4 regions of the Robertmurraya sp. GLU-23 genome follow, and region 2 is predicted to be linked to each of the others. Evidence: riboswitches for the same ligand, from Rfam matches in the RefSeq annotation. Region 2 holds a riboswitch; each other region holds the start of a gene.
The links. A riboswitch is a leader RNA that binds a small molecule or an ion and turns the genes downstream of it on or off. The one in region 2 is predicted to bind cyclic di-GMP.
Positions count from the first base shown of each region.

Region 1: linked by a shared signal. The riboswitch ahead of ACVBAX_RS24375 (anti-repressor SinI family protein) and the one ahead of ACVBAX_RS15460 (sensor domain-containing diguanylate cyclase) in region 2 are both predicted to bind cyclic di-GMP.
Region 3: linked by a shared signal. The riboswitch ahead of ACVBAX_RS13725 (hypothetical protein) and the one ahead of ACVBAX_RS15460 (sensor domain-containing diguanylate cyclase) in region 2 are both predicted to bind cyclic di-GMP.
Region 4: linked by a shared signal. The riboswitch ahead of ACVBAX_RS11740 (GGDEF domain-containing protein) and the one ahead of ACVBAX_RS15460 (sensor domain-containing diguanylate cyclase) in region 2 are both predicted to bind cyclic di-GMP.

Region 1 is NZ_JBRKCV010000027.1:16,458-23,899, reverse strand. Features, by position in the region: gene motA (flagellar motor stator protein MotA) at 1-445, shown strand, start outside; gene motB (flagellar motor protein MotB) at 438-1,238, shown strand; gene ACVBAX_RS24390 (carbohydrate kinase) at 1,708-2,805, shown strand; gene ACVBAX_RS24385 (pseudouridine-5'-phosphate glycosidase) at 2,819-3,733, shown strand; gene ACVBAX_RS24380 (hypothetical protein) at 4,043-4,249, shown strand; cyclic di-GMP riboswitch class I at 4,505-4,599, shown strand; gene ACVBAX_RS24375 (anti-repressor SinI family protein) at 4,632-4,766, shown strand; gene ACVBAX_RS24370 (helix-turn-helix domain-containing protein) at 4,897-5,226, opposite strand; gene map (type I methionyl aminopeptidase) at 5,800-6,552, shown strand; gene ACVBAX_RS24360 (hypothetical protein) at 6,600-6,788, shown strand; gene ACVBAX_RS24355 (HD-GYP domain-containing protein) at 7,150-7,442, shown strand, end outside.
Region 2 is NZ_JBRKCV010000009.1:113,953-121,394, reverse strand. Features, by position in the region: gene ACVBAX_RS15480 (carbohydrate ABC transporter permease) at 1-328, opposite strand, end outside; gene ACVBAX_RS15475 (carbohydrate ABC transporter permease) at 328-1,233, opposite strand; gene ACVBAX_RS15470 (ABC transporter substrate-binding protein) at 1,325-2,590, opposite strand; gene ACVBAX_RS15465 (LacI family DNA-binding transcriptional regulator) at 2,855-3,865, opposite strand; cyclic di-GMP riboswitch class I at 4,560-4,646, shown strand; gene ACVBAX_RS15460 (sensor domain-containing diguanylate cyclase) at 4,776-5,735, shown strand; gene ACVBAX_RS15455 (hypothetical protein) at 5,774-5,992, shown strand; gene ACVBAX_RS15450 (Helicase associated domain protein) at 6,082-7,442, opposite strand, start outside.
Region 3 is NZ_JBRKCV010000007.1:193,337-200,778, reverse strand. Features, by position in the region: gene ACVBAX_RS13730 (CARDB domain-containing protein) at 1-1,643, shown strand, start outside; cyclic di-GMP riboswitch class II at 2,043-2,125, shown strand; gene ACVBAX_RS13725 (hypothetical protein) at 2,348-2,668, shown strand; gene ACVBAX_RS13720 (hypothetical protein) at 3,042-3,575, shown strand; gene ACVBAX_RS13715 (hypothetical protein) at 3,572-4,009, shown strand; gene ACVBAX_RS13710 (hypothetical protein) at 4,027-4,248, shown strand; gene ACVBAX_RS13705 (hypothetical protein) at 4,265-4,663, shown strand; gene ACVBAX_RS13700 (hypothetical protein) at 4,756-5,649, shown strand; gene ACVBAX_RS13695 (hypothetical protein) at 5,664-5,897, shown strand; gene ACVBAX_RS13690 (hypothetical protein) at 6,011-7,442, shown strand, end outside.
Region 4 is NZ_JBRKCV010000006.1:29,978-37,419, forward strand. Features, by position in the region: gene ACVBAX_RS11725 (ABC transporter permease) at 1-598, opposite strand, end outside; gene ACVBAX_RS11730 (ABC transporter ATP-binding protein) at 600-1,502, opposite strand; gene ACVBAX_RS11735 (M48 family metallopeptidase) at 1,678-2,385, shown strand; cyclic di-GMP riboswitch class I at 2,509-2,591, shown strand; gene ACVBAX_RS11740 (GGDEF domain-containing protein) at 2,653-3,729, shown strand; gene ACVBAX_RS11745 (hypothetical protein) at 3,862-4,431, shown strand; gene ACVBAX_RS11750 (bifunctional metallophosphatase/5'-nucleotidase) at 4,475-6,061, opposite strand; gene gnd (decarboxylating NADP(+)-dependent phosphogluconate dehydrogenase) at 6,139-7,442, opposite strand, start outside.

The DNA.
Region 1 (7,442 bases), on a different contig from region 2:
TGACGGACAAAGTGCCGACTATATTCGCGACGTGCTTTCGGAAGAAATTGAAGCGATGGAAGAAAGGCATCAATCTGGTGCACTAATTTTTACGCAAGCAGGAACGTACGCTCCAACTCTTGGGGTACTGGGTGCAGTAGTAGGTTTGATTGCTGCCCTTGGATACATGAATGATATCGAGGGACTAGGTCACGCGATAAGTGCTGCCTTTATTGCCACTCTATTAGGGATTTTTACAGGTTATGTATTATGGCATCCCTTTGCAAACAAATTGAAGCGTAAGTCTAAGCAAGAAGTGAAAATTAAACAAATGATGGTAGAGGGAATTCTATCAATACTAGAAGGAGAAGCTCCTCGAGTAATTGAAACAAAACTAGCTTCGTACCTACCTGGCAGTGAAAAGAAGAAGTTCTTAGCGGCGACAGGAGAACCGGCAAATGAGTAAGCGCCATAAAAAGCATCATCATGAGGAGCATGTGGACGAATCTTGGTTAATTCCTTACGCTGACCTTTTAACTCTGTTGCTAGCTTTGTTTATCGTATTATTCTCAATGAGTTCGTTGGATGCGAAAAAGTTTCAAGCAATGGCAGAAGTGTTTAATGCTCAGTTTACAAGTGGAACGGGAATATTTGAGTTTCCAAGCCCGATTCCAGAAGAAGGCGCAACTGCACCAGACGAGCAGCAAAATGACTCTGATAGCACTGAACAATCTAAAGCTCAATCTCAAGGGATGACCGAAGAGCAAAAGCAGCAGCTAGCAGAGCAAGCAGAAAAGGTTGAGCTCCAAGCCATTCAAGCAAAGGTAAACGAGTATATTACTACCAAAGGGTTAGAAGACAAACTTGAGACGACACTCGAAGATGACGGATTACACGTGACGATACGAGACAATGTTTTATTTGAATCAGGAAGTGACTCTGTTAGAACCCAGGATTTAACCATTGTTAGAGAAATCTCAGATTTACTCGTTATGGATCCAGCCCGAAGTGTTATTATCAGTGGACATACAGATAATGTTCCAATAAAAAATGCACAGTTCTCATCTAACTGGGAGCTAAGCGTCATGCGTGCTATTAATTTTATGAAAATCTTACTTGAAAACGACAAGCTTGATCCAAGTTGGTTTAGTGCGAAGGGATACGGAGAATTCCAACCTATCGCTTCAAATGAAGATGCTGCTGGAAAAGCGAAAAATCGTCGTGTAGAAATTTTAATTTTACCAAGAACGGCAGACTGAGCCTACAATAGGTTCAGTCTTTTTCTATTTTAAAAATAAAAAAGGGTCACTCCAAAAAGAGTGACCAAAAAGAGATACAAGGGATTATTCATTAGGAAGCGCTTACAAGAAACGCAAAACACAAAAACTAATCGTTGTTATTATCAGGTTGTGGTACTTCCGGCTTACACATTCGATCCATTAAAATCCCAGCAAAGAGTATGCATGCAATTGGAATGGTAAAATTCAAGATGTGAACAACGGTCATGGAAATACCTCCTTCACACATGGTTGAATCTACTTTAATTATAGTGTTTTTTCACAAAAATAGCAAACAAATTTCATAAATTATACAAATTTAGCAATTGACAACAATCGGGTTTCAAGAAATTAGATATATTTTTCCAATAAGTGAGAATAATAAGGGTAGTAAATGTTCAAACAAAAGTTTATAATAAAGACAAATGTCTATATTATCATGAGGTGAATTATGAGTGATAAGGAAGCAACGATACTTGGACTGATTAAAAGAGATCCATTTATATCTCAAAATGAGTTGGCGGAAAGGACGGGCTTATCTCGTTCAGCTGTTGCTGGTTATATTTCTTCTCTTACAAAGCAAGGAAAACTATTAGGTCGGGCCTATGTATTACCTAATAAAAAACAGGTGATTTGTATAGGTGGAGCGAATGTAGATAGGAAAATGCAAGCGATCGATAAGCTGCAGTTAGGAACATCCAATCCTGCTAGCACTAGTAATTCTTGCGGAGGGGTTGCAAGGAACATTGCCGAAAACTTGGGAAGACTAGGATTAGATGTTTCTCTTATGAGTGTTGTAGGTGATGATCATGAAGGGAAATGGTTACTAGACTATACTAGGGCTTACGTTGATATAGAGCCTTCGAAAATTCTTCCAAATGAAGTAACAGGAACGTATACGGCTGTTTTAGATGTGGATGGGGAAATGGCGGTTGCTCTAGCAGATATGGGTATTTATGATTCTGTTGATTTAGAGTTTGTTGAAAAACGCTGGGGTTTTCTTGCATCAACAGAGCTTGTGATGCTTGATACAAACTTCCCTTCTGACGTACTCGCAAAAGTAATTGATCGTTGTAGAGAAGAAGCGATTCCACTCGTGATTACTCCTGTTTCAGCTCCGAAAATTAAGAAGTTACCACAAAATCTTGATGGTGTGGCCTGGCTAATAGCAAATAAGGACGAAGCAGAGGCTTTAGCGGAGAGACAAATTAAAGAAGAAGGTGACTTTTTTAAGGCGGCAGAAGCAATTATGAAAAAAGGCGTTGAGAGAGTGGTCATTTCTCGCGGAGACAAGGGACTTATTTATTTTACAAAGACAAATGAAGCGGGTGTACTGTTACCGCCAAAGGTAGATGTTGTAGATGTAACGGGTGCAGGAGATGCGCTGGTTGCAGGAATTGTCTATGCCTATTTACGCGAGTTAAAAACAGAAGATGCCTGCAAAATTGGAATGGCATGTTCGATGCTAACTTTAGCAACAGAGGAAACGGTTAACCCGACATTGAACCATCAACAGCTACAAGAAGCTTTTCAACATAATTTCCACTAAGGAGAAAACAAACATGGAAAAATATTTAGAATACTCACAAGAAGTTTTAGAAGCGAAAAAAAATAATGTACCAGTCGTGGCATTAGAGTCAACGATTATTTCTCACGGAATGCCGTACCCACAAAATGTGCAAACGGCAAAGGAAGTAGAGGATATTATTCGTAAAAATGGTGCGGTACCAGCTACAATTGCTATTTTAGACGGAAAAATAAAAATAGGCTTATCAGACGAAGAGTTAGAAATGCTTGCTACCCGAAAGGACATTGAAAAGGCGAGCCGTAGAGATTTACCATACCTAGTAGCGACAAAGAAAAATGGAGCAACAACAGTAGCAGCAACGATGATTTGTGCAGAGCTTGCTGGCATTGAAGTGTTCGTAACCGGTGGGATTGGTGGAGTTCACCGTGAAGCTGAAGTAACGATGGATGTTTCAGCAGATCTTCAAGAACTCGCTCAAACCAATGTGGCTGTTGTGTGCGCAGGTGCGAAGTCTATTCTTGATATTGGTTTAACATTAGAGTATTTAGAGACTCATGGGGTGCCAGTGGTTGGCTTTGGTACTGATGTTCTTCCGGCTTTTTATACAAGAACAAGTCCTTTCCAAGTGAACGTTCAAGTGGAAGATGAAAAGGAAGCAGCGAGCATGATTCGTACAAAGTGGGAATTAGGATTGAACGGTGGAGTGGTGATTGCTAACCCAATCCCGGAAACAGATGCTCTTGAAGAGGAATTTATCAATAATGTGATTGAAACGGCATTAACAGAAGCAAAGGAAAATGAGATTGCGGGTAAAAATGTCACTCCATTCCTTTTAGCAAAGGTAAAAGAACTTACAGAAGGAAGAAGCTTAGAAGCAAATATTGCATTGGTTAAAAATAATGCTGATGTTGGATCAAAAATAGCAGTTCAACTTAACACTCTATCTTAAAAATATTTTTGAGGAGTCAGTCTCACAAGGACTGATTCCTTTTTTTTTGCATAAAAATAGTACTAGATTTACAATTTTGAAAATGTACACTGTAACGAACAATTTGTTCTTAAAAAAATTATAAAAGTAAGAAAGAAGGAGAAAAGAGCTGAAAACTAAAGGGAATTGTTCATTATAACGAAAAAATGGTCATTTTAGAGTGTTTAGTTTACCCTCACATCCGTCTAAAATAAAAGTAAATTATTCTTTATATAGAACGAAAAATAATAGAATAAGAAACGAAAACTATTAGAATAGTAGGTGGCGGGAATGTACCGGAAAAACTGTGACAAATGTTATCGTCCATCATACAGCAGTTCGGAAGCAGGGGAATGGATCTGTCCGATATGTGGTCATAATCTAACAAAGTTACCTTTTTTTGATGCGGTTACACTTGAAAGGGTACATGTAAATATCATTCCTATCCAAAGAAAATTAAAAGCATATGAGAATCAAAAACTAGGAATAAAGACTTAATCATTAAAAGTCAGAAAATTTTAAAAATGATTTCGACAGTGGGCGACATGAAGACTTATGATTTTTGTGCTTGATCTTACAAATGTAAAAAATTGTATAAATTCTTTAGGGCTCAATTGTTCCTTATGAAGGTCCTTGTCGAATAGTGTAACTAAAAAGTTGGGAAAGTTTTTAAGTGTATGACAAATTTTTACACAATTTACTAAAAACGAGTAGTAAAATGATTGATAAGTGAATCACATGGGGAGAGCAAAACACAGAAAAAGGCAAACCTTCTGAAAAGGGGGGACGCAAAGTCGCAGGTCTAAGGTAGTTAGAAGTTTTTTTGCTAAGACGGCTGGACTGCCTGGAATACGATTGTATTTTAGGGGGAGATTGAGGAATGTTGGAAACGAGTGAAGTGACGTTAGAAGAACTAGACTATGAGTGGATGATGTTGATTCTTGAAGCAAAAAAGTTAGGTTTAGAGAAAGAAGAGATTAGAAGATTTTTAGGTGAGAATGAAATTAGAGGATAAAAAGAAACTAGCTTACATAGCAGGTTGTTTCATACATAGAATGAAAGTATTTCCGTTAGGGTCGGACCGTATGGGAATGCTTTTTATTTTGGAAAAAAAGACAAAATCACCTGGATTTTGTCTTTTTGTTTTAGTTATTATTTGATTGATTACTTCTCCATTTATTAAACTCAAGAAACTCTTTAAACTGATCCTTTGAAACCCCGGAGTTCATAGCCTCTTTCACAAGCTTCATCCAATCAGAGTCTAGTTCATCTTTATTTGGATGCTCGTGTATAAGATGGTCAACTGGTACATGAAGGACAGCTGAAATTTTCTCGAGAAATTGGATAGACGGATTCGTTTGTAAATTTCTTTCTAATGAACTTAAATATGATTTAGCGACACCAGCCTGTTCAGCTAGCTCAGACATGGACATTTTCTTTTCAAGACGAAGTTTCTTAACACGATCTCCAATCATCTAGATCACTCACCTATCTCTCTGTATGAATTCATAATAGCAAAAAAAATTCGTTAGTTCCATATTCAGAACGAAAATAGTAGGTTCCGTTCTTAAAAATTCTTTAGTTAGTCACAAATGGATAGTTATTACGGTTCTAGTGATTAAAAGCTGATAAATAACTTTTAACCCTTCTATGTAGCATTATACACAATACCATTCGTATTGAAAGTGATAATTGTGGGCGTAACTAAAAAATTCCCACTGTCCACCCCAGACGCACAAAACCACCCCATCTGTCCACGAACGGTGACAGACACCACCAAAAGACAGAATGCCCATTTTGTCCACGGAGGGTGTCTGACACCCTTTTATACCCGGGATGGGGGTGGGTGAAACCTATTTTTTTTGTTCGACAAATTCTTTTTTTGTGTTTGTTGATTTTAAAGGGGGGAAGGGAATTCAATCAAACGTTTGATTGACTATTGTTTGAGGTTATCTAACAAAATTAGACATAGGAATGCTTTGCTAATATAGACCGTTAGAGAGTACAATATAGACTATACATTATTGGGATTTGGGGAAGTGAGATAAATGATTGTATTAAAATCACCTCGTGAAATAGAGGCCATGAAAAAAGCAGGGGAGCTTCTGGCTGCTTGTCATAAAGAAATAAAAAAAATGATCCGACCAGGAATAACAACTTGGGAAATTGACCAGTTTGTTGATAAATATTTAGCACAGCATGGTGCAATTGCTCAGCAAAAGGGGTATAGAGGTTACGAATACGCCACATGTGCTAGTATTAATGATGAGATATGTCACGGCTTTCCGAGAAAAGACCCTCTAAATACAGGGGACATTGTTACAATAGATATGGTTGTCAATGTGAATAGCGCCTTAGCAGACTCTGCATGGACATATATCGTTGGAGAAGCTTCTGAAGAAACAACCCGCCTTGTAGAGGTAACTAAAAAGAGCTTATTCAAAGGAATTGAAGCAGCCGTCGTAGGAAATCGAATCGGAGATATCGGACATGCGATTCAAACCTATGTGGAAGGAGAGGGATTCTCGGTCGTAAGAAACTTTATTGGCCATGGAATTGGCCCCTCCATTCATGAAAAGCCGGATGTTCCACACTTTGGACTACCAGGAAAAGGTCCTCGCATAAAAGAGGGAATGGTATTTACGATCGAACCGATGGTTAATGTTGGAAGCTATGAAACAAAGATGGATTCCAATGGTTGGACCGCTCGTACTGTGGACGGAAAAAACTCAGCTCAATTTGAGCACACCATTGCCATCACGAAGAATGGTCCGATCATTCTTACAGATCAAGGTGAATAATCAATCCATATCAACACAAAAATATGAAGTAAGATGGAGGAAGACCCATGACAGAAAACCATGAAACAGAAAAAAAGAAAATAAGCTTACAAGAAGCCATTAAGCAACAACTAGAAAAAAAGAAAAATCAGCAAGCAGGAGGAAAAGCTAGCGCAAACGGTCCTGCAACCACGAAGAAAATGAAAAGCCAGCAAACCAAAAAGGTGAGCAATCAACGCCGTAAAATGGGTGTGTAATTAGGCAGGACCTAAAATAGGGAACAACACGTAACTCGTGCTGTTCCCTTCTTGTTTAAAAAATACCTTATTCCTCATCTTGTACTTCTCCATCGCCAATCTCATCTTCTCCTGGTGCGTCGTCACAAGCAACAACAGACGTCACTAGAAAACCAGCAAGTAAAACCATAAGAAGTTTACGTATCATTCTAACATCCTCCTTTCAAAATATGGATAACTCCGTCATATTATTTGAAGGTCCGACCCAAACTATTCCCCTATCAATCCTATAGAAGAAGCGAAACTTAGGAGTAAAGGGCAATAGAAATGCTGATGAACAATTTGTATACTAAGGGTAATAATGATTGTAGAGGGAGTAACCATGAGATTAATTCGAATTGATGAATATGAGCCACGCACCATGCAGTTGGCCAAACCGATTTTTGATCGGCAGAAAAGGGTCCTCCTTGCAGCAGGACGCTCGATCCATCCAACATACTTGCAAAAGTTAATCGATCTTGATATTCGATATTTATTTATAGAGGACGCAGAGTCATTCGGAATTTCGATGGAGGAGATGCTCGATGTTCCGACATGGGTGGATGCAGTAGATGTATTACAGGCGGTTTATAAAGCTGTAGAGAAAAAGGAAGAACTTCCGATTCGACCGATTCA
Region 2 (7,442 bases):
TAAATATCATGAAAACTAATTTATTTAGTTTCGTCTGCCTTCTAGCTAAGGGATAGGCGGCCATCGAGCCAAAAACAATCAATAATAACGCACTTACAAAGGTAATAATCGTGGTATTCGAAAGCGCATTGCCAAGACTCGCCGTTTCCCACGCCTCCGCAAAATTCTCAAACGCCAGAACCTTGGGAAACACCCATTTCGAACTAAAGTCTCCCCTTTCCTTTAACGCGGTCGTAATCAAAATATAAAAAGGGATTAAGTGAAAGGCTGAGATCAAAAGCGCGACTCCTGAGAGTAACCACTTTTTCTTTTTACCCATATAGTCCATTACGCCTCAATCTCCTTCCGTTTGAAATACACAAGCGCGGCCAGACTAAGGATCAAAATGATGATTGCCATAAATACACCTTGCGTCGCGGCATATCCCGCATCTTGTCTATTAAAATAAAGGTCATACATAAACGTAGACATGGATTGCGAAGCATAGCCCGGTCCACCGCCTGTCAGTGAGATGATTACATCGAACAATTTCAATCCCCCAATAATGTTAATCACCATGTTGATGGTGATGGAAGGCATTAACATCGGCAAGGTGATATTTTTAAATTGCTGAAAACTAGACGCTCCGTCAATTTGTGCAGCTTCGTAATAATCCTTAGAGATACTTTGCAATCCAGCCAGGTAGATAATCATCGCAATTCCGACAAACTGGAAGGTATTAACGAAAACGATCAACCAAATATTAATTTTTGGATCGCCTAATGCATTAATTTTATCCATTCCGAAAAATACAAGTAGATCATTCAGTGCCCCTCCTTGGAAGGCAAAGAAAAAGTAGAAGATGTACCCCATAATCAGTGGGCTGATAATAACCGGAAGGTACACAACCGTTCTGGTAAAATTTCTAAAACGAATGCTTTGATTTAATAAAAGTGCGTACCCAAGACCAATCACATTCTGTAAAACGGTACTGCCAACACCATACAGCAAGGTGTTTTTCACGACCAGCCACGTATCCGGATCTTTCAGCATCCTCGTATATTGACTAAACCCAACATAGTCGTACGTTTGTGAAAACCCGTTCCAGTTTGTAAAAGAAATTTTAATTCCGTTTAAAAATGGATAAAGGATGAAAAAGCAGACAGCAGCTAAAGCTGGAAGATACATCCACCAAAGCGAGGATTCCTTCCGCCTTTTACGGTTCCTTTTCACTTCTACAGAAGAGCCGGCCATCGACTTGCTTCTTGTCTCCACTCCTATCACCGTCACCAACTCCTAGAATGTTAGATTAGGAGGAGAGGCGCTACCCCCCTCCATCCCAAAACTATTTCTTCTGCGCTAGCAATCTCTTATATTCCTCTTCCATCTTTTTCGAAACTTCGTCCGGTGTCATTGTTCCAGACAATAATTCCTGACCCGTAGCACCCATTGGGTCCCACATACCACTAGGAAGGTAAATTCTGTCGAAGTAAGGTTCCACTTTCACATCCGCGTACTTTTCGTAGTATTCAGAGTAATAGTTTTTCGATTCCGTATTCGTCAGACCACTTGGAAGAGACGTCCCCTCCGCAATCTCTTTCACAATCTCCGGCTGCGAAATGAATTCTAAGAACTTTTTCGCTTCTTCTTTGACTTTAGAATCTTTCCAAACCGCTAAGGTATGACGCTCCCCACCAATCCAGCTCGGCTCGTCGCCTTCCTCGATCACAGGCATTGGAATCACCCCAAGCTTGACCTCTGGGTTTAACTCTTCAACAGAAGGACCAAGCATTCCGCCACCAACGATAAATCCAATTTTGTTCTGCGCCATTAAGTCGACCATCTGATGATTCTGGGCCGTCAATATATCTTCATTCAGGAGCTTCTTATCGTGCATTTCCTTTAGTTTGTCTGCTAAAAACGTATAATTTGACCAATCAAACGTCCCATCTAGCAATTCTTTTTGGAAGTTTTGTTCTCCAGTAATTAGAAGTGGTGTGGAAAACTGATCAAAATATTGTCCGAATGCGGATTTATCAGCACCAGCAAACCAAAGTGGCGTCACTTCGCCCTTTCCTTTTTTCTTGATGGTTTCAAGTGCTGTCAAGAACTCATCAAAGGTGGTCGGCGGCTCAATTCCATATTCCTCTAGCAGTGTTGCATTATATGTAAGTCCGTCTTTTGCCTGGTTTAGAGGGTACGCATAAACTTTTCCAGATTCATCTTTTAAAATTTGCTCCAGTGCTGGATCCAGATCCTTCACCCAGTCCATATCTTTTAAATCTTCTACATATTCCCCGTAACGGTGAATCGCCCAGCCGTGGGTATCAAATAAGTCAGGCATATCATTTGCAGCCATTTTGACTCGCAGCATTCCTTCATACCCGTCAGCAGGATAATTTTCTTTAATATCGATATCAGGATTTTCCTTTTCAAACTTTTTTACGACATTTTGCAGTGTGATTTTATCTGCTTCATTCGTTACCGTCGAATACAAGTTCACAACCGTCATATCACTGTTTGCTTCATTACCACTGGAAGCCTTATTGCAACCAGTCACAATCGTTGTCAATGCGGCTGCGACCGCCACCGTTTTTAATAGCTTTTTCAAAATAAACGCCCCCTCAGTCATTTTTTAAACAATAAGTAAAATTACCTATTAAAATGAGTTCATTTTCTTGCTGACGTTTGGGAGCAACTATATAATAGAATTAGCTCCCGTTCATAGGTGGAGTAGATTGTTAGTTTTCGCCCAATGCAATGTGATGGCAGTCACTTTGCACCCTGTTAGCTTTCATGCTGTGCAGGGTGGGCATGAAATCATTGAACAGATATACATGGTCGTAAATTCCGAGAACCACCTCCTAAAAAGTTATTAATTTTTCTTGCAGCTCTCCCGGATCACCAATGTGGTCGGCAGGGTCACCGTTAATGGAAGCTCTCTCCCATTCAGGCGGTCTAGTAAAAGTTTTACTCCTGTTTTCCCCATCTCCTTCGTATGCACTCTGATGGTCGTCAAAGGTGTACTTGCGAATGAGGCAGCTTCAATATCGTCAAAGCCGATAATGGCAACATCTTCAGGAACATTGAGATTGGCTTCTTGTAATGCTCTTAACGCCCCAATCGCCATCGGATCACTGGCAATAAAAAATGCCTCGGGAAAATTCCTCATATTAATCGCTTTTTTCATTAATTCATACCCCTGTGCCATGGTATACTCACCGATAAATACGCTCTCCGGGTCGAACATTTTTTGTTCTTTCATCAAGCGTTCAAAGGTGGTGAGACGTTTATCTTCAGAGTTGAACTTTTGATTTTTACTATGCTCCTTCTCCCTCCCTCCGATATACCCGATTCTCTTGTAGCCAGTTGAAAATAGATGCTTGATTGCTTTCTCTGTGGCCTTTTCAAAATCAATCACAACCGCATCATACAGATCCTCGTTAGGCGAATGGTTAATGTACACCACATTTTCCACTTTACAGATGGCCTTGAGCGCCATCTCTTTTACCCTACCGACGACAATGAGTCCATCGAGCCCGTCAATCATTTGATTGGTCTCCGTTTCATGTAAACGGAACGTAACGGTTCTGATCCCATGACTCGCAAGTTCCATTTCAATCCCTTGGCGGATGGATAAAAAATAGGGATCATTGATCTCCTCGTCCAATGATTGGGTAACGATAATCCCGATATGTTTCGAAGTCTGCTGTTTTTGTTTCAACCGTCTTTCTAAAATCGTTTCATATCCAAGCTCCTTAGCGACCTGGAAAATACGTTCCCTCGTTTCATCCTGAACGGAAATCGTATCATCGTTATTTAACACCCGTGAAACCGTAGATGCTGATACATTCGACTTGTCCGCAATATCCTTGATAGTAGCCATCTCATAACCCTCTTCATGTTCTTGTCAACTCCCGTAAATATTTTACTTTTCATTTACTAAAATATTTACTGGTTATATTCGAATCATAACATCATTTGGAAGGGCTTACAAGTATAAAAACTAACTTTTCTAAAAATTTATATAGTTTATGTGTTATATAAATACTGATATAGTACGATTTTCTTATTAATGATCAATTCTCATCTAGTAAATTATTTAGTATTATTCTTCTTGCGTAGTTCCTCAGGTTAAAAATATCCTTTTTCACTTCAGTAAAAGGATCATTGGTAACTTGTAAGGCCCTGTCAATTACTACTATTAAGATTTTCAAAATCAATCTTGAAAATTTTCTCATATAGACGTTATCTGATAAATATTTAAAAAAATAAAAAAAGCCGAGCCACTAGGCACGACCTCTACTTTCTTGTCTGATTTGTTTTTTTCTTATGCTCCTTAGTATCGATGAAAGTATCAAATATGGAGGAATTGTTAGAAAATGCCAAGAAGTTCCTTCAGGTTGTACTTGAAGGATGATTGTAAGAGATACCAAGAATACAATAGCAAGGGGAATATCCCACTTGTGTCGCACTAGCCAGTTTTTCATATAAACACCTCTTGATTATTTGGTTCAAAGTAACTTTTATTGATATTAAAAATTTAGCTATTATAATAGAAACAGGACTATTTACTCAATAATAAAAAAAGGCAAACTCATTGAAAAATGACGACGCAAAACTATAGGGACTAAGGTCGTATTCGACTAAGTTAGCCAGTTACCGATTAAAGTGATTCAAGGCCTATCGGTAGCGGTAGGTCTTTTATTATCTTAAGTACTCTAGGAACAAAGGACATCCATTTACTTAATAGTATGATTTATATTTTAATATATTCTAAAAGATGAGGGTCTAAAATGAGCATACAGTTTACATCAGGGTTAATTACAGGTATGGCTATAGTTAGTTTGATAATCCCTCTTTTATATAGAAGATGGGAAAATCAAAAAAAGAAGATAATAGAAAATCAGAAAAGTTTTGTTCACATAATTGAAAATACAAGGGATTTTCTATATTATTTTCAGGTTTATCCAAAAAGAGAATTCAAGTACCTTAGTCCTTCAGCTGAACATTTTTTTGGAACAGGTTCGATTGAGCGTGCCTTTAAGAATTCCGACATACCCTTTATCGATATTCATCCCGATGATTTTCATATTCTTGAAAAAAAAGTTAAGGGAGAACTAAATTTTGACGAGAGTATTGTACAGCGATGGCTTGATAAAAATGGGGAATATAGATATTTTGAAGAATATGCTACACCCATTTATAAAAATGGAAAGCTTGTTGCGATACAAGGAGTTTTAAGAAATATCGACGATAAAATCCTGTTAGAAAAGGAGTTGCAGTATCAAATTAGCCACGATTCTTTAACTGGGATATATAATCGGGAGTACTTTGAATATAAATTTGAACAGTTTGATCAAATATTAGATATTTCTATAGCCATTATCATATGTGATTTAGACGAGTTGAAATATATTAATGATCATTTCGGACATAAAGAGGGAGATTTTATCATCATGGAAACAGCGTGGTTACTCAATAGATTCTCCTCAGATGTAGTAACAGTTACTAGACTTGGTGGAGACGAGTTTGCTCTCATACTTGAACATTCTACAGAGGTCACCGCGAAAGAACTAGTCGATGAAATAAAAAAGGAGTTTAAAAAGTATAATGAAACCTCTAAGAGGGAAATCAAATTATCGATCGGCTTTTCTTTCGAAGATCATTCTTTGGGCAATATGACCAGCTTATTCTCTAAAGCTGACAAAAATATGTATCATGCTAAAAAGAGAAATAAAAATAGAATTAATTAATTAGAAATGTAAAATACAAATGAAAAGAACGGGATGGGATGGATATTATTTTAGGGATGGGTCAACTTATTGGTACTGTTCAACCTGAACAGAAAGATAGCCAGATTGGTGATGTGCTAGTGGAATTGCGTGTGTTTGATAAGTCGTATGAGTTTGAAAACAATGAAACAACGGTTACTAAGAGTGACATTCGATATAATTTGAAATATAGCCAGGCATCAGGGGTTATATTTACTGTTTCAAAAGTAACTGAATAGAGATAAACAATCCCCTACAGTCTTGTAGGGGATTAATTTTTATATACGAGTCCTACTAATGGTTTATAGTAGAACTTACTAGTTTAATATCAGCTTTCTTTTCTGCTAATTGCTGCAAATCCTTTTGGTGCTTCCCAGGTCATCCCAATACTCTCTAGCCTTTTGACTTGGCTTGCTGATAATCTACCTCTTTGGCCTTTATATGCTCTACGTTGGTCTGAAATCCAACTACCAAGTTTTTCACCAAGATATGATTCTCTTTGTGGAATAAGCAAATCACCATATTCCTCATAATACCTGCTAGCTAACAAAATCATTTCTTCCCATTTAGCTTCAAAAGAATTCCATATCATACCGATTGATTCTAATTTTTGTTTTCTATCTAAGTCTAGACTGCCTCTATGACCTGCATATAGCCTCCTTTGTTCCGAAATCCATCCCCCAAGTTTCAGTCCATTTATCTCATATTTAATAGGGATATTTAGATGTCCATGTTTCCAATAAAACTGCTTCGCTTGTTCGAAACATTGATTCCATTGGCTCTCTATGGTATTCCAGACCATTCCTATTTCCTCTAACATTTTAATTTGTTTTTCTGTTAAACCTCCACCGTCAACCAAACTATTTTTTCCTGCTCTTTGGTGAAGGATCCACGTGCCCAAACATTTCCCATTAGGAGCAACATATTTATAAGGTACCAATAAATCTCCATACTTCTGAAAATACATGTAAGCAAGCTTGTACCATTCATTCCAATTCTTTTCTATTTCAAATTTATATTGCTTTAATATCGCATCGCAATCCTTAGAGAGATTAATGCTGGGCTTGATAGGTACGTTAAATTCTTTTGAAATATATATAAGAACATCACTGATTGTATTTTCAAGCTCTACCATATCTTGAGGTTTAATCAAAAACTCTTTTGCATAATAGTTTAGGGGTGGTAAAGATGATTCCCTAATACGAATCAAATTTACATTTTCTTTTTCACAAGCCTTATTTTTTTCTAGATCTTTTTCCACTTTGTTTTTATGCCAAAAACCATCGTATTCAATGGCCAACCGAAGTTCTGGAATAAATATATCTAACTCGAAACCAAATTCCATACATCTATTAACAGCTAGTTTAAAGATTTGTTTGATATAAAAGAATAATGCCTGTTCACTATAGGATGTTTGAGAAACAACTTTAGACGCATCCCACACCATTCCGATATTCTCTAATTTTTTTATTTTTTCACTCGAGAGGGTATTATTATTTTTTTTATAGGATTTTCGTTGATTACCAATCCAATAGCCTAGCTTCGCGCCATCCTTCTCATATTGCATGGGAATTAGTAAATTCCCATAGTATTGATAAAAATCCTCTGCGAGCTTGTACATCTCCATCCAGAAGGCTTCGTGATGTTCCCAAACCATTCCGATTGAGTCTAATTTGGCTTTTCGCTCTT
Region 3 (7,442 bases), on a different contig from region 2:
CCACTGGCCAAAACGTATCCTACTCACTTCCAAAAAGCGGTGGTTTATATTCCATTGAGAATACAAAAATGTGGATTAGGTACCGTTCATTGGGTAGATCGGATTGGTACGATAAGGCGGCAAACTATTATTTGGGATTTATGTCTAATAACGCAACTTCTTATTATGCAGGGAACTGGACTGATCCAATGCCAGGAGAGGCTCCTGACCGATATTATGGGTTGCCAAGAAGTCTTTCTCCCTCTGATGTAAGATTAGTTGCCTATGGGTGGGATGAACCAGGAGTTGTCCACGCTGATTTTTATGCAAGTCTAGGGCCATTACAAGCATCACGTTTAGAATATTCCAATGGCTCCTATTATTGGAAATCAGAAAGCGGAAAGCTTAACAAGTACAGACGTGGGGTTTGGATTGACTACGATTTAAATGTTCCAGTAAGTAAGTATAGACAAGCTTATTCTGGAACTTTTGCTCTTCCTGACTACATAGTAGACTATACTGGGACAGCGACTTATGAGGGTACTTTATCAAAAGAGGTGTTTGACCATTGGGATGAGTACTACACTTCCGACCAATGGGATGTAGAGGTTGAGTACGAGGGAACAGTTTATTCAACAAACCTTACAGCAAAAACCATAACAATAACAGACACGAATAATTCTCCAGTAACACACTTAGTAAAGGGAAGACAATATAAAGCCTCTATGGTAGCAGGCAATAACGGTGAATTAAATGTAGGAGCTTATAAAGTTGGTTTCTATGAACAAGGAAATCGTAAAACACAACTAGATATACCGTCGCATAATTCTGGTAGCGACCAGACCTTAACCTATACCTTTACAGCTGAGACATCTGGCAATCGAACTTTTATGTTTAAGGTGGATGACAATAATGTGATTGCTGAAACCAATGAAACGGATGCTGATAATACTAAACAGGGAACTATTCTAGTTAATACGTTGCCAACCGTTGATCTCACTTATACTCCAACTGATGTATATGAAGGCGATACCGTACAAGTCTGTTCTAGACCACAAGATGAAGATAACAACCCATTAACGGTGAAGATCTTTATTAAAAAGGATAATGGAACAGAATCCACAGTTCTTTCAAGAACAAATGTTGCAAGTGGAGTCGAGCAATGTTATTCATTTGTCACAGAGGTTGGAAGATACGATATACGAACAACAGTCAATGATGGTTACGATGAAATTGGAACCTCTACATGGTTCTATTCTAAACCTTTAATTATTAATGGATACGTTAACCATACGGAACTTTGGAAACAGCAGCACTTAAAAGAGGGAAATCAACCTAACCAGTTTTATAGTGGGGAAAAGTTCTTGCTGGATGCAGAAACCTCGCCATATCCGACAAACTACGTGAAAGCAACACTCAAAGCGAGTCGAGCAGACCAATCACTTGTTAATACTTCCGTGCCATTAAACTATCAAACAAATATTCTCTATAAAGGGGAATTGTATGATGTAACTTTCCTCGAATATCCCAAGAACTTAAAGGTTGGACCTGCAGCTTTTGAATTTGAAGTTCAATACTCAAATGGAGTTGTAAAAAAAACAACAGTATACATTGAGATAATTTCAGATTCCTTTAAAACGTTCAGGATACACAGAAGATTTTAAGATTGGAGCAGATGTATACATCTGCTTTTTTTATATTTCTTAAACATTTCATGATAAAATAATAGTGTACCTTATAAATTTAAGAATAGATTAATATACATATTGGATAATTGATAGATAACCACTTAATGATTCCTTATTGGTAACAATTTCCTCCGCATTACCCATCCAAAAATATTTCCACTATCAAAATTCTGTATTATAATCATTTTAGTCTGATAAAGGATAAAAATATAAATTGGTATTTATATTTATATAGATATATACAAACATGGGTAAATTGAACTAAAAATATACCATTTTTGGTGTATTTGGTATATTATAGGTAAGGAATAATGAAATTCTGAATTATACAAAGTGATAATTAATAATGTAAACATTGAATCAGATACTAAACCAATGAATTGGGGAAGCTGAGAAATATAATCTTTATTTGGACACTTGGATTATGTGGAGCAACTAGTGTAACCGACCCTCTTAGTATGAATTAAGAGGAGAATGAATAATGAAAAACTTAGGGAATTTAGAAATTACAAACTTTCAATTTACAAGTTACTGTATGAATAAGGCAGTAACCTTAACTTGATTAGATAATATTCTATACTTTTTTAAATTTGTACCCTAATATATTGTGAAAATCTACAATAATCAATTTTCTAATTATGTACACTATAGTTAACACACGAATAAAAGGATGATATCTCATGACAAATGAATCAATTATAAATGTACTTTATTATATTAAAAGAGTGGTATTTGAAGGAGAACACGAATCAGTAACAGAACTAATCTACGTAACAAAAGAGATTCATTCGTGCAATAACGGGATCTCTAATGTAACACCTGAAATAATTGCTTCTTCTCTTAGAGAAATTCCTTTAAGTCAAATTAAAAAAGAGAAGTTATCTTTTGAAGAAAGTGAAAACAAAGTATACATTTCAGAAGAACAAGCTTTACAATTATCTAATCTAGCTAAAGTGGAAGTAAACCCAGAATTTATTGAAACTGTAGCAAATTTACTATAATGTCTTGAATCCAGGTACCAAAAAATGATAAAATTTGATTATAGTTTTTTTCTAATTTTTTTATTTTTTGGCAACCGATCATTTGGTTAGCGGGCATTCTATTTTAAACTACAAGCGTCCTTTAGGGATGAGACTCAAACACTATTAACATTAGTAGTGTTTATTAAAAGTCCATTCTTAAAGGGCGCTTTTTTGCGTGGTTTTAAATGGAGAGGGAAGTTAAAAAAACTATCTTAAAACATTAAGAAGGGGCGTTGATTTATGGGCTATGTATCTAGTTGCAAAAATTCTTGTGAAGAGGGTTTCTACAAGAAGAGTGGGAGAGTCTTTTTTTCTAAGGATTGTATTAAGAGGCAGTTAGGAGATGATGAACATGTTTAAAATTACTTGTTTTGCTCCTATCGAGCCTGTTGATTTAGAAAAGAGACTAAAAGGGATCTATTTTAAAACGGTAAAGAAAGGCTTTGAATGGTCCATGGATGGAGCAAAGTTTCGAATTGAACCTTTTGAAAACCAACCACGAACCACAATGAAGGCCTATCGAGTAAGTTTTGATGGAGAGTTACATGGTGGACTTTACCTTTTTGATCTAACCATTGGTTGTCTTGAACCGCTTGTAACTTGTGTGGAATGTATTCTGGAGTACCCATCTATGAAGGATGTTGATTGGTTCAAGGAATTAAGGAAAAGGCCGTCATATCAAATGATTGACCCTAGAGGACTTTATATGAAGAAAGGGATAAGTGCTGTTGTATCTAACAACTCTTTAACTCTTAAACTTCATAGTAGAAAAAACAAAAACTTAAAATTGGCGGATTCATTAAATGAGATTGATATTCTTCGAGAGGACTTAGTTCCAAGCGAAGGTTTCGATCTTTTTTCGTGTTTACAGGAGGAAATTGCATGATGATGATCGAGTTTTATACGGGGATTGAGACACAATTTGTAGTTACTGAAAACCGCATTTATCGAAATGGAGAGGTTATTGCTGAAGGGGACATTCATGTTTATCACCTTATGTTAAATGATCATGCGTTTTTCAACATCGATCAAGGTGAAAACAACCCACCCTTATTCCTTAAGTTGGATAAGGTGACAGCAGTTTTACCTAGTCAGGAAGTGTACAGAGGAGAGAGACGGAATCGAACTGCTTTTAAAATGTCGTATTTGGTTCGCAAGCATGAAGAATGGATTCGTAACGAAGAAATTATTTCTGCAGTAGATGCTACTCATGCACGACAAATTTTAAAAGCTCAACATGGTAGTGATTTACGTGGTATCCGAACTACTCATGTTGCTTCTCTTATTGATTCGCTCTCTTCAGTTCAAAATCAAATATAAGGTTAAGGTGATTACACATGGCAGAGTCTAAAAAAAATCGATTTCTAGATTATTTTAATTGTAACAAAGGCCGAGTGCTTCGATTGCTAAAGCAAGAAGGAGAATATCAATCTTTCTCTCCTGAGCATGGCTATTTATATCTATTAGAAGTTGGGAAGGTAGCTGGCAATGCACTCATGTTACAAGTGGGCGTGAAGTCAGGTGAATTAATAATCTTAGATGTTGTGACAGCAGCATAATTTAGGAGGAATTCAGATGAAAAAAATAATGTTTAAAGCAACATTAATGAACCCATCAACAATTTCTGATTGTTTTATTGGAGAGGATTGTATCATTGACTTTCTTTATCAACATCGTGATTGTAGCAGCATTTTATTAAAAGGTGAAATGAATGAATTTTATCTTAAAGCTGAGTATGGAAAAGTCATTGATTGTATCGACAAAGAAGTAGAAGAACGAATTTCTACTTCTTTGAAAAACATTGAGGCAGCTGATAAAGAGCAAAAATGGTCCCCTTTGGAAGTTTTTAAAATAGACTTTGAAGTATTTTCCCTGGAATCTGTTTATATCTATTCACCGAATAGAAAACAAGTTGAACAGGATTTTGCTCTTTGGTCTATCTTTGATCCGATGGAGATTTATCAAGTGGCATAATATAAACATTTTACTTACTTCATAAGTAAACTCCCTTTCTAGTGGGGCTCTTACAATAAGACTCCCGCCATGCTAGATAGGGGGTCTATGAGGTGATAAAGATGGTTAAGAAAAAAGGACAAAAGGCGAATAAACCTTCTATTGCAGCTTCTCTCATGGAGACATTCATCGAGGATGGGTATTACCCAGAACTGAAACAATCAGAAGGAAAACTAAAAAAGCTTTCATCTTCCATACGAGAACAATTGAAATCGTCAGAAGTGAAGCGTCATGAATTTACGAAACATGGGTTAGTCGGTCGATTCATTGCCAAAAAGGTATATGAGACCGACTATCTTGCTTTGAATGAGTATTTATATGACGTGGGATTATTGCTTCAGGTAGTTGAAATTGATAATAAGGCTATTAAAAGCAATTTCCTCTACTATGACATGATCCAGGAGTTTAAATTGGAAGATACATTCTTTGTGAAACCGAATTTTAACAAAGTAGGGAAGGAGTTAAATAAGCTCCCTGACTCATTTGTGATTTCGGACGATTGTGCGATTGATGATCTGGCCAGTCAAATAGTCATGTTAAAACCGCGCGTCAAAGAACTAAAGAATGATTATGAACGATTGAAATGGAAGCTCATAAATTTGCCGGAGTTTGAGCAAATGATGTATTTGCCTAAAGAAAAAAGAGAGCCAATCCCTCACAAGTATGGAAGCATCTCTTTAGTAGCCAACCAACCAAGATACAACGTTCCTGCGGTCTATGACTATATCGGAGAGTGGTTGCTCATTGAGTATGGAAAGCCCAACTCGGAGCTACTAGAACGTTTCATCTTGAATGGAACGATCTCTAAAAAGGAAATTGACCAATTCAAAACCGTTAAGACGATTGATTTGGAATTTTCAGTTATGACTTTAGAGGATGAGGAGAAATTCCTGAATATGTTGGATAATAAAAATCGAACAGCAGCCGCTAATCGTATGGGTGCTTAATGGAGGACATACAGATGAAACTTCAATATTACGTGGAAATGAAAGACCTAAAAAATGTAGAAGAATGGTCTAACAAGATAGATATATATGGGTATGAAAATGAAGTTACTGTCATGGCTATGGGTTTTAGCAAAACTTATCCTATCACTGATTCAGTATCAATGGTCAATTGTATCAATGAGATCGTTGAAAAACTTGAGAAAGTGAATTGTGTTGTCATTAACCGAGAGGATAAAAGAGCGGCCTAACGCTTAATAGACCAAATTTAATCTAGTAAACAATTCAAGGAGGTGTAAGTCCTTGCTAAATGGATGTTTAGCGGGGGCAAGCCCTCCTTTTCATTATTTAGTATGGGCCTTATATGGTAATAGAGGAACGTAATGTAAATCGTATTGAATCTGATGATAATTTTATGGATTGGATATTAAATCCTGAAGAGAAATTACAGCAATTCAACGACATTAAAGAACAGATGAAAGAGGAGTATCTAAAAGATTGTTTTGATTGGGTACTAACTTTTTCAGGTGGAAAGGATTCTTCGCTAGTTGCTGCTCTTGCATGGCAAATACTTGAAAGTCTTACTCCAGAACAACGACATAAAAGGGTACACATAGTTTCTTCGGATACGTTGGTGGAGACAAATCAAATCACCAAACACTTACATGCTAACTTAGAATTGATGGCTAAAAACGGTAAAAAACTTGGAATTGAGGTTCATCTAGTCCAGCCACGAATGATTCAAAGATATTTTAGACATGTAATTGGTTTAGGGGTTATTCCTCCCGCTCCAGGTAAGGGATTTTCCTGGTGTTCGGACCGAATAAAGATAAAACCTGTGAGTGAGCTTATGGTGAAATTATTAAAACAACAGCCTGTAGTGATACCTGAGCCCGAACATGAGCACAGGTTAACTCTATTGCTCGGTGTGAGATTGGATGAGTCAATTCGACGTGCGTCAAAAATCAGGTCCCATTCAGGTGACGATGTGTTTGGAAAACATGATTACGTACCAAAATCGAGAGTCTACCACCCGATTAAGTATATTTCGACAGATGATTTATGGAATTGGCTATCTTACAATACGAATACACTCCCATGGGGAACTCCATTAGAAGACCTAAAAGCTCTCTATGGCGGTAATAACTCAAAAGAGTGTCCAGTTATCCGTAGTAAGAGTGAATTGAATCAATCGTGTGGTTCTACCAACAGCAGAAACGGATGTTGGGTATGCCTTTATTCGGGGAGAAAAGACAAGATGCTGCAAGAACTAATTGACGGAGGAGACACTTCTGTTACGTATCTTGCAGAGTGGAAAGCATTTCTTTATGACGTGACCTTTGATTGTAGATACAAGGATCCGATTAAAGGGATTAAAGATATAGAGAAGAAATCTAAAGATGATTTCTTAGATAATGGTTTTCTAGGTGATGAGAGTCTTTGGTATGCCAATGAATTTGAGCAATACACCGAAGAGTACCAAACCTATGAAAGAGCATCAAAAGGAAATGGAAAAGGTGAATATGATCCTGGGAAGTTTTCGTTTGAAATGAGAAGAATCTTGCTTGAAAAGTTATTCTACACTCAGAAAATGGCTGGATACTCACTGATTTCAGATGAAGAGGTAGAACACATTCTTAAGGAGTGGGCCAATGAAGGATTTCATGTTTCTTTAGAAGATATACAGCCAATTAACCATCAATATGATGGAGCGGTTGTTCTAAAGAGAGATTGGTCTATTAATGAAAATGAGACAACAAATCCTAATCCCATTTTCTATGTTCAGTTGCCGATGA
Region 4 (7,442 bases), on a different contig from region 2:
CGGGGAGTGATTTTCCTATTGTTTGCATCATCTCAGGCATGATCTCCAAGGGCATCCACATTCCGCCGGTAACCGCAAGAACCATGTATAACACATTGCTAATACCAGCGGCTGTTTCTACTTTTTTCATTAAACCAATTAATGTTCCAATAGCCAGGAAAGGTAAAGAACCGAATAAAATCCATAATCCGCTAGCGATCCATTCCAATGGGGTAAGGGATACGCCATTAATGATGGCACCTGAGGCAAAAATAACCGTAATGGAGAGTACATGAATGAAGGTTTGACCAACCATTTGAGCCGCAAAATATACACTTTCTGATAATGGAGTCATGCGAATATACTTAGACCAGCCTTCTGCTCGTTCTTGAACCATTCGGATGCCAAGCGTCATAATGCTAGAACCCATAACGCTGAACACAGTCATGGACATTAAATAATGAGCGTCCCATGCGGAAGGATTGTCTGGGTTCGTATTGACTACATTGGTAAAGATATAATAAAAGATAATCGGCATAACTAAAGACCAAAAGAGAAAATACTTATTTCTCAGGATTCGTTTTATTTCCATTTTGCATTGTAATAAAAAAACATTCATTTTAGATAATCTCCTTATTAGTACTTGTTAGCTGTTCAAAAGCATCTTCCAATCTTCCACGTTCAATTTGTATGTCATGGGCGCCAAGCTTTTCTTCAAAGAGAATCGCTAATACTTTATCCGCATTCGTCGAATGCACATAAACTCGACCGTTGTTTCGGGTGATTTGTTGGATCTCTGGATATTGGTACAATTTTTCATATGACAGGTCAGGATTTAAGATGAATGAAACGGTTTGGTTGGTTATTTTTGATTTAATTTCCGACGGTGTCCCATCAGCGACAATCGTTCCGTCTTTAAAAAGAAGAATCCGCTCTGCAGCATCATCCGCCTCCTGCAAATAGTGAGTAGAGAAAAGAATCGTCTTTCCTTGTTTGGCTAGGGCATGAATGGTCTGCCAAAATCGGTTTCTTGATGAGATATCCATACCTACTGTTGGTTCGTCAAAAATGATGAGATCGGGATTTCCAGCAAGGGCAAGGGCAAAGCTAACTCGACGTTTTTGACCGCCTGATAACTTGTCTGCCAGTGTTTTTAAATCTTGATTTGTAAGACCGGTTAATTCAATAAGTTCATCAAGTGAAAGAGAATTAGGATAATAGCTTCGTATAAGGGTGAGTATTTCGTGAACCTTTAAGCCAGGCATCATACTAACTTCCTGCATCATTACACCAATTTTCTCACGTACGTTCTTGTTTTTTGGGGGAAGTCCAAAGATCTGTATGCTACCTGTTGAGTGTTTAAGTAAACCTAAAATCATGGATATCGTAGTTGTTTTTCCTGCTCCATTCGGTCCTAAGATGGCCACTATTTCTCCCTTATTAATCGAAAAGTTGATATGGTTAACAGCTGTCTTTTGCTGGAAAGATTTTGATACATTAGTCAAGCGAATGACCTCGTTCATATTTGAACACCTCCTGATTTGATACTCTCATTGTATAATCATGGAAAAGGTGATTTTAGTAAGTGATGTCATGAAAATCAGATGACAAATGTCATTTTTACAAAGGCTCTTGAGATCATATAGGGAATCATCATAAAATGAAGGGTATAGCATTTGAGAAGATAAAGGTGATGACATGATACACAACTATGAAGGTGAAACCATCAGTTACAATATAAACTACAAAAAACGTAAGTCTATTGGAATTACCATAGATGTTTATGGAAATATTGAGGTACAGGCTCCTAAAGGAACACCCAATGCTTATGTGCTTTTATTTATTGAAGAAAAATGGGAATGGATTCAAGAAAAGTCTAAGGAAATGAAGGCGAGAGCGCTTGGACCACAGGAAAAGGTGTACGACCATGGCGAAAGTTTTCTTTATTTAGGAAATACTTATCCTATTCAAATCTGTCACGACTCCAATCTAGTGCAGAATCAAGTGAAGTTTGAAGAAAATAAACTGCATATCTATGTAAAAGAGTTAGAGGAAGAAAATATCAGACAGGCATTAAAGCGTTTCTACTATCAGCAATGTAAGGCATTAGTGGAGAAGAGTATCAAGACTTATCAAATCAACTTTAAAATAAAGCCAAAGGGGATCCGTATTAACGACAGCAACCGTACATGGGGAACATGTGATTCCAACCAACAGTTAACATTTAACTGGAAGCTTGCAATGGCCCCCCAAAGGGTAATTGATTATGTGGTTGTGCACGAGATGTGCCATATGTTGCATTTAAATCATGATCGTTCTTTCTGGAGACTTGTTGGGAAAATAATGCCTGATTATAAGGAACAAGAAAATTGGTTAGCTTTTTCGAGTTGGAAAATGACTGTGTAGTAAGGGGGAAGTCTTCTTTTTGAAGGCTCTTTTTGTCACCAATTGGTTATTTTTACAATCTGTATTCATATATCTATCCATCAATATTGCGAGTATAATAGTACTAAAGTAGTAATTATTCCAATTACGAAAAGGCAAATCTACTGAAAGGTAGAGACGCAAAACCGTGGGTCTAAGGTGAAAGCTAAGATTGCCAGGTTATCGAATACAGCCAGAGATGGCTTTCACGAAGTGCTAGAGTGCTACGTGAAATTGGAGGAAGAAAAAATGAATAGAGAAGAGATGTTTGATAAAAGATTACTTATTCGTGATATTCTGAATACCCTATGGGTTATTATTGGACTGTATTTATTAGGGACTGGTATACACCTTTTTCTTACTACGTATGATAAGTGGTTGTTCTTTTTAGAAGTGATTTTATTTCCATTATTTAAGTTTATCGCTGTCATGCTGTGTGCAGAGATCTATATGAGAAAATTCCGAAAGCACATGGACTACTTGATCATGATTGTCATTACACTTTTTATTAGCATTATCATTATTAGTATTTACGATAAAGTAATTTTGATGGTTTTACTCATTACTCCTGTTCTGGTTTCATTGTTTTTCTACAATAAAAGTATCATTCGATTTTCTGTGTTTATATCAATTCTCACTTTTTTAGTCATTTATTTTTTCTATGAACCGATACATGCTTATATGGATAATGCAGATTTGATTATTATCATATTAATTTTATTGGGGATTTCACTACTTATAAACAGCCTGATGAAACATAGTGATCAAGTAATGAAAGAACTAGTAAAAACAATAAAAGAAAAAAATGATCTGTTCTCTAAAAACGTTCAAATGGAAAGGCTTACTCGGTTAGATCCGGTGACCGAATTATATAACCACAGGTCTTTTCATGAACAGTTGGATTCGATTGTAGGTTTACGATCACCAGATGAGTTAAACGCTCATGTAGCAATTCTCGATATTGATAATTTTAAACAAATCAATGATACGTTTGGTCATAGAGCAGGAGACAGTGTCATTATCGAAGTTGCAAGGCAAATTAAATTTTTCTGTGTTGGTGATGACTTTCCTTCCCGGTACGGAGGAGAGGAATTTGGAATTATCACAATGGGTACATTGGAAGAGGATTTTATTAAACGTGTGGAAAACATCCGGGAAAGTATTGCAAACACTAGTTTTCCAGAGCTCAAAGGGTGTCAAGTAACAATCAGTATTGGTGTTCAAAAACTGTTGCCTGGTATGAACAAGGAAGATCTATTTAAAGGGGCAGATACAGCACTTTATACAGCAAAGAGAACAGGGAAAAATAAAACGGTAGTAAAATAGAACAGAGGTGACAATGGAGGGCTAACCATTGTCACCTTTTTAGTGGGGGAAAGTGCAGAAACTTGACTCCATTTCCTTGTTATAATCGTAGGTAATAAATAGAGTAGTTTTTTATGTAATGGGGGGGCGCAAATGGACGATAAAGAAATAAGTAATATGAGGTTAAAGCAGTTACTTGTCACCAACATTCTTATATTTTCAAGTGTTACATTATTTTTCACTGTAGTTAAGATCGCTTCCATTTCAGCCTCCCAATTTTCGTTCATTTTGGGTATACTTTTGGGACTTCAAGGAATTGTTGGGCTTATAAGAGGGGACACAACCAAGTCAGTGATCCCCATTTTCGAGAAGGTAGCCGTTTATGAAAAGGAGAAAATGGGCAGTGAATGGTACAAAGAAAGGAAAACAAATTTCATTTGTAATATTATCCTGGGTGGCTTTATGTTTATGCAATCCTACTGGAACCGTCGTATGCCAGAGCAACCCTTTGAATGGGAGATCGCCTTTTTAATTACAGTTCTATTTATCATTCTATTAGTGATTAATATCGCTTCTATCATTCGTTTTCGTAAAATTGACACCTCCATAAATAGTACGGAATTTAAAGGTTATACGCGAAAATCAAACGCAATAGGAGTGGCAATAGGTATTATTCTCGCTATAATACTTGGTGTAATCACCTTATCTTTTGTTTTTCTATAAGATAGCTAAGCGGCAAAGAAGGAATACTTGCCGTTTAGCATCTTTACGTTTGGATTACCTTCCAATTATCATTGACGGTAGCTTTTATTGTGCCATTCTTGGAAAAATAATTAGCAAGCAGTTCAGTCATGTCGGTTTGAATTTCCCTGATCACTTTCTTTCCTTTATACATAGAATAGTTTCCTCCGCCGGTGGCTCGATAATTATTCATGACCACGTGATACATCTGCTTCAGGTTCAAAGCTTCACCATTTTTCATTAGAGAAACAATTCGTTCACCAACTGGTTTTCCAACATCAATTGTGTATTGAATGCCTTCCCACATATCATAATTATAATGCTGTGGCTTAGGGTCGATGAATTGGGGATTCACGGCTATTTCTCCCTGATCGTTCACAATAAAATAAGTGGCGCTTTTTTCTAATCCGTCCTTAATATCCTGACCTGATAGCTCTAATACCGTCAACGTATTTGGATAGATATAATTTGAAACAATATCCCTCATCGTTACGTTTGTTGGAAGGCCAATCGAATGATTGCTGAACAGAGCGGTGTTGGATATCTCAACATGGCTTGCTTCCATTTGCACACGGTTGATAAACTCTATAAAAGGATGTTCCTTTGTGCGAGCAAGAAAGGGATCTTTTATGATCATATCTCCTTGAATATGTCCGATGGGTTGATCGAGCCATGATTGCGTTTTCTCTTCGTAAGGTAAAATCAAGCGTACTATTTCCTCATCCTCTCTCCATTCTTTAACCGGAACAAGAGAGGCTTTTTTAGAAAGACACTTCCATTTATGATTTTGATCCATGGTAAACTCTATATCAACCTGCCCCATAAAAGCTCCAAAGTTCCCAGGTTGAACAATCGTAACACCGTTTAGCTCATCGGCCAATAAGCGGTGCTGATGTCCCGTTAATAATACATCAATACCTTCGACTTCTTGGCATAGTTGATAGGCTTGGTTTTCACCTGTGATCGCTTCGGTTGGTTCTCCAGTTTTGAGGTTTCTTTCGAAGCCGCCATGATAAGAAACAACGAAAAGGTCAGGTTGTTCGGTTTCCTTAATATGAGGGATCCACTTTTCAGCGCTTACCACAGCATCCTCAAATTCTAATCCTTCTATATGTTCTGCTTTTTCCCAGTTTGGGATATAAGGCGTGGTTAAACCTAAAATGGCCACCTTTATGCCTTCTGGGTAGACTTTTATCGTATAGGGCTTTCCAAAGTACGGTTCTTTAGTCTGTTTATTAAGTATATTGGCAGATAAAATGGGAAATTGAGCTTCAGAGACACTTTGTTTTAAAGTAGACAGGCCATAGTTGAACTCGTGATTTCCAATAATAGCTGCATCATAATGTAGCTGGTTAAAAGTTAGAATCACGGGATTAGGTAAATGACTTTGCTTTTTTACATAATGATAGGTTAATGGTGTGCCTTGAATACTATCACCATTATCAATGAGAAGGAGGTTTTTTTCCGTTCTACGGAGGTGTCGTATATAGGTAGCGACTTTGGCTAAACCAATTGATTCGTATGTATTGGTTCCATATAAAATAGGGAAGATCTGTCCGTGGGTATCACTAGTTTCTACTATCGTAAGTTTAGCGTATTTGTGATAGTTCATTTCATTTCCCCCTTAGCCTTTCATGGTGTCATTATACAGAAAAAGGTGCATGACCACAAAGGTCAGCACCAATACTATTATTGCCATTCGGTATGGAAAATTCCATCCCGATCATTTCGCTCATACGTATGTGCACCAAAATAATCACGTTGGGCTTGTAAGAGGTTCGCATGTGAACGACCGGTTCGATAGCTATCATAGTAGGTGAGGGAAGCACTTAAACAAGGGAAGGAGATCCCTGATTGAATTCCCTCACATACGATATTTCTTAATCCTTGTTGGTATTTCTTGACCTTTTCAGCAAAGAAAGGAGCAACAAGCAAGTTAGAAAGCTGTGGATTCTCTTTATAAGCTTGGCTAATGACATTCAGGAACTCCGCTCGAATGATACAGCCACCACGGAAAATGAGCGCAATATCTTCTAATGGAAGATTCCAATTATAAAGCTCTGAAGTAGATTTATACTGGTTGAAGCCTTGCGCATATGCACAAATCTTCCCCATATATAAGGCTTGTCGGACGTAATCAATATATATTTCTTTGTTCCGCTTCGAGTGCAGGGTAGACGGTCCTTCTAACATTTCTTCAGCAGCCACTCGTTCTTCCTTTAATGAAGAGACATAACGAGCAAACAGTGATTCGGTAATGATGGAGGTAGCAATGCCATTGTCAATCGCTTGAATACTTGTCCATTTACCTGTTCCTTTTTGACCGACCTTATCTAAAATCATATCAATCAGAGGAAGTCCAGTTAACTCGTCTTTTTTTCTTAAAATCTCAGCCGTAATTTCAATCAAGTAACTCTTCAATTCTCCTTGATTCCAAGTTTCAAAGATATCAGCAATTTCATCCACAGTTAAAAGTAGGATATCTCTTAAAAACGAATACGCTTCGGTAATAAGTTGCATATCGGCATACTCAATTCCATTATGGACCATTTTAACAAAATGACCAGAACCCTTTGGTCCAATATATACACAGCAAGGGGTCCCATCTACCTGTGCAGCAATCTTTGTTAGAATAGGAGCAACCTTATCGTACTCTTCCTCGTCTCCACCTGGCATGATAGAGGGGCCAGTTAATGCCCCAACTTCTCCACCAGAAATTCCAATTCCTAGGTATCCCATGCCTCTAGCTTTTAGGGCCTCATATCTGCGTTCGGTATCTTCATAGTGGGAGTTTCCACCATCCATAATAACATCGCCTGTCTCAAGATAAGGAAGCAAGGCTTGTATCACAGAATCAATCGGAGCACCTGCTGTGACCATAAGAAAGATTTTTCTAGGTGTTTCTAACGATTGAACAAAATTCTTAATATCATAGAAAGGATGGATAGACTGACCATCTAGTTTTTGAACAAGCTGATCAGTTAAGTCCCTTG